DNA from 2 places in the Streptomyces sp. NPDC052036 genome. Region 2 is predicted to be linked to the other one. Evidence: riboswitches for the same ligand, from Rfam matches in the RefSeq annotation. Region 2 holds a riboswitch; the other holds the start of a gene.
The links. Region 2 has a riboswitch for cyclic di-AMP ahead of AB0L95_RS15610 (transglycosylase SLT domain-containing protein). Riboswitches for the same ligand answer to the same signal wherever they lie in the genome.
Positions count from the first base shown of each region.

Region 1: it holds a riboswitch for cyclic di-AMP, as region 2 does, so the genes downstream of both, AB0L95_RS05975 (transglycosylase family protein) here and AB0L95_RS15610 (transglycosylase SLT domain-containing protein) in region 2, are expected to answer to the same signal.

Region 1 is NZ_JBFAWW010000002.1:431,028-436,036, forward strand. It holds gene AB0L95_RS05965 (cytochrome P450) at 1-618, shown strand, start outside; gene AB0L95_RS05970 (transglycosylase family protein) at 797-1,897, shown strand; cyclic di-AMP (ydaO/yuaA leader) riboswitch at 2,108-2,275, shown strand; gene AB0L95_RS05975 (transglycosylase family protein) at 2,280-2,984, shown strand; gene eno (phosphopyruvate hydratase) at 3,284-4,570, shown strand; gene AB0L95_RS05985 (septum formation initiator family protein) at 4,671-5,009, shown strand, end outside.
Region 2 is NZ_JBFAWW010000009.1:85,431-90,439, forward strand. It holds gene AB0L95_RS15600 (sigma-E factor regulatory protein RseB domain-containing protein) at 1-1,100, opposite strand, end outside; gene AB0L95_RS15605 (polyprenyl synthetase family protein) at 1,465-2,475, opposite strand; cyclic di-AMP (ydaO/yuaA leader) riboswitch at 3,299-3,499, shown strand; gene AB0L95_RS15610 (transglycosylase SLT domain-containing protein) at 3,504-4,013, shown strand; gene AB0L95_RS15615 (HAD family hydrolase) at 4,075-4,941, opposite strand.

The DNA of each region.
Region 1 (5,009 bases), on a different contig from region 2:
TCCGACCACGGCGAGCACCTCACCGAGAACGAGGCCGCCGCCATGGCCTTCATCCTGCTCTTCGCCGGGTTCGAGACCACCGTCAACCTCATCGGCAACGGGACGTACGCCCTGCTCACCCACCCCGGGCAGCGGTCCCGCCTCCAGACCTCGCTCAGCCGTGGCGAGAGGGACCTCCTGGAGACCGGCGTCGAGGAACTCCTGCGCTACGACGGCCCGGTCGAGCTGGCGACCTGGCGGTTCGCGACCCGGCCGCTCTCCATCGGCGGGCAGGACATCGCCGCGGGTGATCCCGTCCTCGTGGTGCTCGCCGCCGCGGACCGGGATCCTGAGCGGTTCGCCGATCCCGATGTCCTCGACCTCTCCCGCCGTGACAATCAGCACCTCGGCTACGGGCACGGCATCCACTACTGCCTCGGTGCGCCCCTCGCCCGGCTGGAGGGACAGACCGCGCTCGCCACGCTCCTCACCCGACTCCCGGACCTGCGACTCGCGGCGGATTCTGCCGATTTGCGCTGGCGTGGAGGACTCATTATGCGCGGATTGCGCACGCTTCCGGTGGAGTTCACACCGATTCCGAAGGAAGATCACCGCTGTACCGCCGACGCTGCGGACTGAGGTGGCGGACACGCCGACGGTCACGAAAAGGTGACATTTTCTCAACTCCGTAATCTTCACGTGATCTGTGCTGCATTAACTTGTGACAAGTGATCGACTGCGGATACCTTCACGCAGCAACGCGGCGGTACGCCACAGCCGCCGCGTTGGCCCCTGCAGTCGTGTGAAAGGCAACCGCATGCTCTCCGGGAACGGCCGACACCGTCGCCCCCGCCAGGCTCCGGCACTCCTCGTCGCCGCAGGGGTCACCGGCTCAGCGATCGCGATCCCGCTCCTGGCCGCCACCGGTGCGAGCGCGGCCAGCGGTACGACCTGGGACCGCGTCGCGGAGTGCGAGAGCGGTGGTTCCTGGAGCGCCGACCACGGCAACGGCCACTACGGCGGACTCCAGTTGACGCAGGAGGACTGGGACAAGTACGGCGGCCTCGACTACGCCCCCAGTCCCGACCAGGCGAGCCGCTCCCAGCAGATAGCCGTCGCCGAGAAGGTCCTGGACCACCGGGGCGTCTCCGCCTGGGGTACCTGTGGCGTGGTCTCCGGCCTGGGCAAGGACTCGGCCGCCGCGGACGTCGACACGGGGGTGGGCGACCACTCCTCCGGCGGCGGCGCCGTCTTCTTCTCGGACACCGGGGTGGGCTTCGGGCCGTCCGACGCGTCTGACGGATCCCAGTCGTCCACGTCCCACCACTCGTCGGGGGCGTCGGACTCGGCCAAGCCGTCGGACTCGTCGGACTCGCCGTCGACATCGCCTTCGTCGTCTTCTTCTTCCTCCGAGTCGCCGTCGTCCTCCTCGTCTCCGTCTTCCTCCGACTCCCCGTCGTCCTCGCCTTCCTCCTCCTCGCCGTCCTCGACGGCGACGGACGACTCGACCGGGGGCGACGAGAGCGAGAGCGGATCGGACGGCCTTCTCGGCACGCTCTCGGGCACGACGAAGAGCGACGAGTCGGACAAGGTCGGGCAGAGCGGGGCGTCTTCGTCCTCCGGTGCCGGCCGCCACCGCGGCGACAACGCCGACGAGGGCGACGCGGACGGCCGCACCGGCGAGTCGGCCGGCCGTCATGCCTCGCGCGGCTCCGCCGCCGGGCGCGAGACCGTCGACGACTCGTACCTCGTCCGCCTCGGAGACACTCTGTCGGGCATCGCCGACTTCCTTGACCTCAAGGGTGGTTGGCACGCGCTGTACGACGCGAACAAGAAGGAGATCGGCGCCGACCCCAACCGCATCGTGCCCGGTCTGAGTCTTGTGGTGACGTCCGGGCTGTCCGGCGACGGGTCCTGAACCGCCGTCCGAACTGCCGCCTCGACGAGGCCACTTCACGCCCCGCTTCGCGCTGAATGTCCGGTTTGGCGAGAGTGAGACATGAGTCTCATAAGCCTTGATCGTCTTTGAAATTCGGTGCGTCGCCTGCTTACGGTCGTGACCGCTCGCCATAGCGGGCCCCGACGGTCGCAACGCCGAATCCTGCCAGCGGCCGTACGGGAACAGTCGACGCTTCGAGCGCCGTAGGCAGGAGCGGGGGACCCAAGGTAGGTGCCGTGCCCGGGAGTTGACCGGGTGCGGCTAGGGGTGGAGCCGTGCGCCGGGGAGGCGCGCGGCCGGGCAACTCAACCGGCCCGAACCCGACAGCTCACCTCGCAGGCGTCGGTGAGGGGATCGAACCATGCTGTGTTCAGGCAAGGGCAAGCACCGCCGTCCGTCCAAGGCCGTCCGCGCCATCGCGCTCGCCGGTGTCACCGGCGCCGCTGTCGCCGGCCCGCTGATGGCGGCCGGCAGCGCCTCCGCCGCCACCGCCTCCCAGTGGGACGCCGTCGCGCAGTGCGAGTCCGGCGGCAACTGGTCCATCAACACGGGCAACGGCTTCTACGGCGGCCTGCAGTTCACCAACTCGACCTGGGCCGCCTACGGGGGCACCGCCTACGCCCCGCGCGCCGACCAGGCCTCCAAGGGTCAGCAGATAGCCGTCGCCGAGAAGGTCCTCTCGGGCCAGGGCAAGGGTGCCTGGCCGGTCTGCGGCACCGGTCTGACCAGCGCCCCCTACAACGGTGCCGCGGCCTCCACGGGCACCTCCACCGGTTCCACCGGCTCCGGCGACTCCGTGAAGAGCACCACCACCCGCTCGACCGAGCAGCAGGCGGCGGGCCGTTCCGCGCAGCGCCCGGCCCCCCGGACGACCGTCACCACCCCGACCGGCAAGAAGGTCAAGAAGGGCGACGGCGAGTACAAGGTGGTCCAGGGCGACACCCTCAGCGCGATCGCCCAGAAGCACCACGTCCAGGGCGGCTGGGAGAAGCTGTTCCAGCTGAACAAGGACATCGTCGAGAACGCCGACCTCATCTACCCGGGCCAGCAGCTGCACCTGAAGTGACAGCTCTTCGGCGTCCGGCCCGCGGCTTCCCCCCGGCCGCACCCCCCACGGTCGGCGCCGCCTGAGGACCCGCCCCGTCCCCACGGGCCCCCCGCTCCGGTGCGTGCACCCCCGAACGCACCGGAGCGGGGCTTTTTGCCTCGGCGTCCCTCCTTCGTCACCCGCTCTTTGTTCCGCGATGGAACAATGTGTACCGTCACCCTGTCCGCGGGACGGTCGGTCGGCTGGCCGATGCCCCGGGACGGTTAGGCTCTAGTCGCAAGGTGCCCCGCACCCCCAGCGTCACATCCATGAAGGAGATGCTCGTGCCGTCCATCGACGTCGTCGTAGCCCGGGAAATCCTGGACTCCCGAGGCAACCCCACGGTCGAGGTCGAGGTCGGCCTCGACGACGGCAGCACGGGTCGTGCCGCCGTTCCGTCCGGCGCCTCCACCGGCGCCTTCGAGGCCATCGAGCTCCGCGACGGCGACCCCAACCGCTACCAGGGCAAGGGTGTCGAGAAGGCCGTCCTCGCGGTCATCGAGCAGATCGGCCCGGAGCTCGTCGGCTACGACGCCACCGAGCAGCGCCTGATCGATCAGGCGATGTTCGACCTGGACGCCACCGACAACAAGGGCTCCCTCGGCGCCAACGCCATCCTCGGCGTCTCCCTCGCCGTGGCCCACGCCGCCTCCGAGGCCAGCGACCTCCCGCTCTTCCGCTACCTGGGCGGCCCGAACGCGCACCTGCTGCCGGTGCCGATGATGAACATCCTCAACGGCGGCTCGCACGCCGACTCCAACGTGGACATCCAGGAGTTCATGATCGCCCCGATCGGCGCGGAGTCCTTCTCCGAGGCCCTGCGCTGGGGTACCGAGGTCTACCACACCCTCAAGAAGGTGCTGAAGCGCAAGGGCCTGTCCACCGGCCTCGGCGACGAGGGCGGCTTCGCCCCGAACCTCGGCTCCAACCGTGAGGCCCTCGACCTGATCCTCGAGGCCATCAAGGAAGCCGGCTACGCCCCCGGTGAGCAGATCGCCCTCGCCCTCGACGTCGCCGCCTCCGAGTTCTACAAGGAGGGCAAGTACCTCTTCGAGGGCAAGGAGCGCTCCGCCGCCGAGATGACGGAGTACTACGAGGAGCTCGTCGCGGCCTACCCGCTCGTCTCCATCGAGGACCCGCTGTTCGAGGACGACTGGGCCGGCTGGAAGGTCATCACCGACCGTCTCGGCGACAAGGTCCAGCTCGTCGGTGACGACCTGTTCGTCACCAACCCCGAGCGCCTCGCCCGCGGCATCGAGGAGGGCACCGCCAACGCCCTGCTGGTCAAGGTCAACCAGATCGGTTCGCTGACCGAGACCCTCGACGCCGTCGAGCTGGCCCAGCGCAGCGGCTTCAAGTGCATGATGTCCCACCGCTCCGGTGAGACCGAGGACGTCACCATCGCCGACCTGGCCGTCGCCACCAACTGCGGCCAGATCAAGACCGGTGCCCCGGCCCGCTCGGAGCGCGTCGCCAAGTACAACCAGCTGCTGCGCATCGAGGAGATCCTCGACGACGCCGCGGTGTACGCCGGCCGGAGCGCGTTCCCGCGCTTCAAGGGCTGAGCACGCAGGGCAACGCCTTAGCCAGTCGTCCGTACGTCCCCGTACGCGGTCCCGTACCGTGTGCGGGGACGTACGCACGTGTGAAGGGGAGGCGGAAGACATGGCCGTGAAGGACCGTGACCGGTTCTCCACCGCGACCAGGCTGCGGCTGCTCGGCGAGCAGACGGCGGCCCGGGTCTACCGTTCCCAGACCAGACGGCAGGCCCGCCGTTCCCGGCTCACCGGCCGGGCCGCGCTGCTCGCCCTCGTGCTGTGCTCGCTGATCGTGGCGCTCGCGTACCCGATACGGCAGTACGTCTCCCAGCGTGCCGAGATCGCCGGCCTGGAGCGGCAGCGCCAGGAGGCCCGCGACCGGGTCGAGCAACTGCGCGACCTCAAGGCGCGCTGGCAGGACGACGCGTACGCGGAGCAGCAGATCCGGCAGCGGCTGCACTATGTG
Region 2 (5,009 bases):
TTGGACGCGCCGCCCTTGGACGAGGTGTCCGAGGGCATGCCGCCCTTGCTGCCGCTGTCGAGGACGACGATCGAGTTCCAGCCCTCGCCGATGGTCTTCGGCTCGGTGCCGGGCACTGCCTTCTCGGAACCGCGCGCCGCCTTCCAGTCGCCGTGCGCCGACTTCTCGGTGCCGTGGGACGGCGCCTTGCCCTCGCCCTTCAGGTCGTCGCCCTGGGTGACCTTGGTGCCCTTGGGCGGCGTGAAGGTGAACGTCGACGCGGCCGGCCTGGTGAACGACACCTCGGTGAAGCCCGCGTCGACGACGGCCGCGCCGCCCGACGCCGGGGTCAGGGTGAACTTCAGCGGCAGCCCGGTCTTGGCGTCGACCGCGATGCTGATGGCGCCGACCGTCGTACCCGACTGCTTGGGCCTGATGAGCAGCTTGTACGCGTCCCGGCCCGCGACCTGCGCCGTGCCGTCGACCGTGACCGACGTCGTCTTGTCGGCGGCCTTGAGGGCCTCCTCGGCCAGGTCCTTCGGCGTGGCCGACATGTCCTCGGGCGCAGCCTTCGTGCCCTTGTGGTCGCCCGCGCCGGTCGTGTGGTACGCCTCGTCGGACCCGCTGTCGTAGGCCCACACCTGGTCGCCGTTGCGGATGACGCTGTACTCGGCGGCCTTCTCCATGAGGGAGATCTTCTGCTTGTCCTCGCCGTCGGCGGCCACGCGCACGGTGTGCGTGCCGGAGGCCAGCTCCAGCAGCTTGGCGCTCGGGTCCGCGGCCGAGCCGCTCTTGCCGCCCGTCCCCTGCGAGAGCGCGCCCGAGGCGAGGCTGTTCTCCAGGCCGCCCAGGTTGGGCAGGCCCAGGTCCGTGCTGATCTTCACCGTGCCGGACATCTGCTGGACGTCCGACTTGGCGATCTTCTCGATGAGCTGCTGGGCGCTGATCTTCGGCAGGTCGGGGTCGCCGGATCCGGCGAACGCCGGAACGAGCCCGATGGTCGCGGCCGCCACTCCCACCACCGCGACCGGGACGACGTACCGTGCGGCGGTGCGCCGCCCGTCGCGTACGTCCTCGGCCTCGCCGGCGGGCGTGCTGCCGTCGGATTCGTACGGTGCCATGTGTGCCTTACCTCCGTCGTCGGCGGCGGCCTACCGTCCGTGCCCTGGTCCACCCCTGTGCCGCCATTGTCACCCGAACTCCTTCGAGGTGGTGTCCCCCATCTGACCAAATCGGCCCGGCAGAAGCGTCAGCCCGCGGGCTCAACTCCGCGTAATCCTGCGGTATGACATCGCGGGGGGGCACCTGCCCCGACCCGTAGGGGTTCTACGGGGAGGGCGCCGCCCGGGCGGTTCGGGATACGGGTACGGAGCCGGTCTCGGCCTGGACCCGATCCACCCCTGAGGCCCAGGTCATACGGCTTCCGAGACGGACGGACATACGGGTCCCCCTGCGAGCCCCTGCGAGGGTGACGCGCGAGCGGCGTCAGCCCACCCGGTGCACCACCGCGTCGCACAGCTCCACCAGAGCCGCCTTCGCACCGCACTCCGGCAGCGGGGCCAGACCCGAGCGGGCGTCCTTCACATAGCGGACCATGTCGCGGCGCGCCTGCTCCAGGGCCGGGTGAGCGCGCAGCCGGGCGAGGGCCTCGGCGTGCCGGGCGTCGTCCGTGAGGTCGGAGTCCAGCAGCTCGCACAGGGCGATGTCCTCGGCCAGCCCCATGCGCTCCGCGCGCTCGCGCAGACGCAGCACCGGGAGGGTGGGGACGCCCTCGCGCAGGTCCGTGCCGGGCGTCTTCCCGGACTCGTGCGAGTCCGACGCGATGTCCAGGACGTCGTCGGCGAGCTGGAACGCCACACCCAGCCGCTCGCCGTACTGCGTGAGCACGTCCACGACCGTCTCGTCGGCACCCGACATCATCGCCCCGAAGCGGCACGCCACCGCCACCAGCGAGCCGGTCTTGCCGCCGAGGACGTCAAGATAGTGCTCCACGGGGTCACGGCCGTCCCGCGGACCCGCCGTCTCCAGGATCTGACCGGTGACCAGGCGCTCGAACGCCTCCGCCTGGACCCGGACCGCCTCGGGACCGAGATCGGCCAGAATGTGCGACGCCCTCGCGAACAGGAAGTCACCCGTGAGGACCGCAACCGAGTTGCCCCAGCGGGTGTTCGCGCTGTCCACCCCGCGCCGCACCGCGGCCTCGTCCATCACATCGTCGTGGTAGAGGGTGGCGAGGTGGGTCAGCTCCACGACCACGGCCGAGGGCACGATCCCTGGCGCGTACGGGTCACCGAACTGCGCCGCGAGCATCACGAGCAGCGGCCGGAACCGCTTCCCGCCCGCACGCACCAAGTGCTGTGCGGCGTCCGTGATGAAGGGCACCTCACTCTTGGTGGCCTCGAGCAACCCTTCCTCGACAGCCGCCAATCCGGCCTGGACATCGGCTTCCAGAGCCTGGTCCCGCACGCTCAGCCCGAACGGCCCGACGACGGTCACGTGGGGTCTCCTGTCTGCTGACGTCTGCTGACGGTCACACGGTCGGTCTCAAGGACGGTCACTTGGTCGATGACGCCGTACGTCGACGTCGCTCATCGAGTTTGTCGATCTGTCGCCGCCATCACTCAAGTCAGCGTATCCGGTCACGTTTCGATCACCACGAGCGCCCACTGTTCCAGGCCGGGCGGTATCGGATCGCGAACGGTATGTTCTTGACCATCTGATACGAACAGACATTCGCTGACATAACCGAAAAGCACGTTTTACTACCTGAATCACCCCATTTACCCCTCAGGCCCACAGGCGCCAGGCACCCCTTCAACTCCCCCGCACGCCACCACCCCGCTCCCCGGGCGCCTCTTTTCGGCCATCGAATGCCCCCCTGCGACTCCCTCACGCCCCTGCGCCTCCGTCACGCCCGGCCGCCCTCGCACGCCGCGCCCGCCGACCGGAGACCCACCCCGCCCGACCGGCACACCCGAAGAACTCCCCTTACGGGCAACGGAGTCCGGGCCGCACCAACGGCCCCACCCGCCAGACAGGTCCGAGTCGGACCACAGAGAGGGCAGTCATTTTGTCCGAATTAAGAGCTTATATGGTGAAGTGATGGTGACAACCACGGAAGCGGAAGTGAAATAGCTCACGTGCTCGACATGCGGGTCGCCGCAGGCGCGCCATCAACTCCGGCTTTGCTAATGGCAACTTGAGCCCAGCTTAACAATCTGGATCACTGACATTATTCCCCCACTTCAAGGTCAATTCGGACGGACTGTGACGTGCAGGCTTGTTCCCGACATGTGCTGTCGCATACCTTCCCCTCGATCCGAGCGGAACGCCGAATCCTGCCACCGCTCAGGAGCCCATCGACCCATGACGGCAGGAGCGGGGGACCCAGGTAAGCCGCCGATCCGGACACCACACCGGAACGGCTAGGGGTGTAGCCGTGGCCTCGGCATCGAGGACACAGCCGGGCACCTCCCCGCCCGAACCCGACAGCTCACCTCGCAGGCGCAGGAGAGGAACGCGACATGTCCGCTTTCGCACTGCCCGCACGCCGTCGGGATCGTGGCTCCAAGGCCACCCGTCTCACCCGTGCCCTCGCAATCGCGGGGACGGGTGCCGCCCTTCTCGCCCTGCCGGTCATGGGAGCGACCAGCGCTTCCGCCGCGCCCGGCAAGCCGGGGAACGTCACCTCCGCCACCGTCGTGAAGACCAGAGGCACCACCCTCGACAGCTGGATCCGTCAGTCGCTGGACGTCATGGCCCAGCACGGTATCCCCGGCACGTACAACGGCATCTACCGCAACGTGATGCGCGAGTCGTCCGGCAACCCGAGGGCCATCAACCTCTGGGACTCCAACGCCCGTAAGGGAATCCCCTCCAAGGGCCTGCTCCAGGTCATCGACCCGACCTTCGCCGCGTACCACGTACCCGGCACGTCGTTCGATCCCTACGACCCGGTGGCGAACATCACGGCCGCGTGCAACTACGCCGCCCACCGGTACGGCTCGATCGACAACGTCAACAGCGCGTACTAGGAGGCCTGTCGGTCGCCTACCGGTGGGAGCCTGACGCCCGACCGGTAGGCCCGGCAGCCGATCAGCGGGCCTGGTGACAGCCGGCGGACCGCCGGTCGGCGCTGTCGGCCGGCGGCCGATGGCCGGCGAAGAGTCGTTCGAGGACGACGGCGATGCCGTCGTCCTCGTTCGACGTGGTGATCTCGTCCGCCACGGCCTTGAGTTCGGGGTGAGCATTGGCCATCGCCACCCCGTGCGCGGCCCAGTCGAACATCGGGATGTCATTGGGCATGTCGCCGAAGGCGATGGTCTCCGACGGACCCAGCCCCAGATGGCCGGCGGCCAGTGCGAGCCCCGTCGCCTTGGTGACGCCGCACGGCTGGAGCTCCACGGTGCCGGGCCCGGACATGGTGACCGTCGCCAGGGAGCCCACCGCCGCGCGGGCCGCCGTCGCCAACTCGTCGTCCGACAGCGCGTGATGGCGCAGCAGTACCTTGCTGATCGGCTCGCACCACAGGTCGTCGCGCCGCTCGACCCGTACCGCGGGCAGGGTGGGGTGCGGCATCCGGTAGCCGGGTTCGATGAGCGTGAGCCCGTCCACCCCGTCCTGGTCCACGGCCGCGTACACCTGCCCCACCTCGGCCTCGATCTTGCCGAGTGCGGTCTCGGCCAACTCCCGGTCCAGCGTGACGGAGAACAGCAGCCGGTTCGTGCCGGCGTCGTACACCTGCGCGCCCTGCCCGCACACCGCGAGCCCCGTGCTGCCGAGGTCGTCGAGCAGCGGCCGCACCCTGGGCGCCGGACGCCCCGTCACGACGAGGTGCTGTGCGCCTGCCGCCGACGCTCGCGCCAGCGCGGCCCTCGACCGGTCGGAGAGCGTGTCGTCGTGACGCAACAGCGTTCCGTCCAGGTCAGTGGCGATGAGTGAATATGCGAGGGGTGCGGCCATGATCAGAGAATACGGATGGAACGCCCCGGCGACTCGGCGCGAACCGGACGACGTCCGGTATCCCGTGT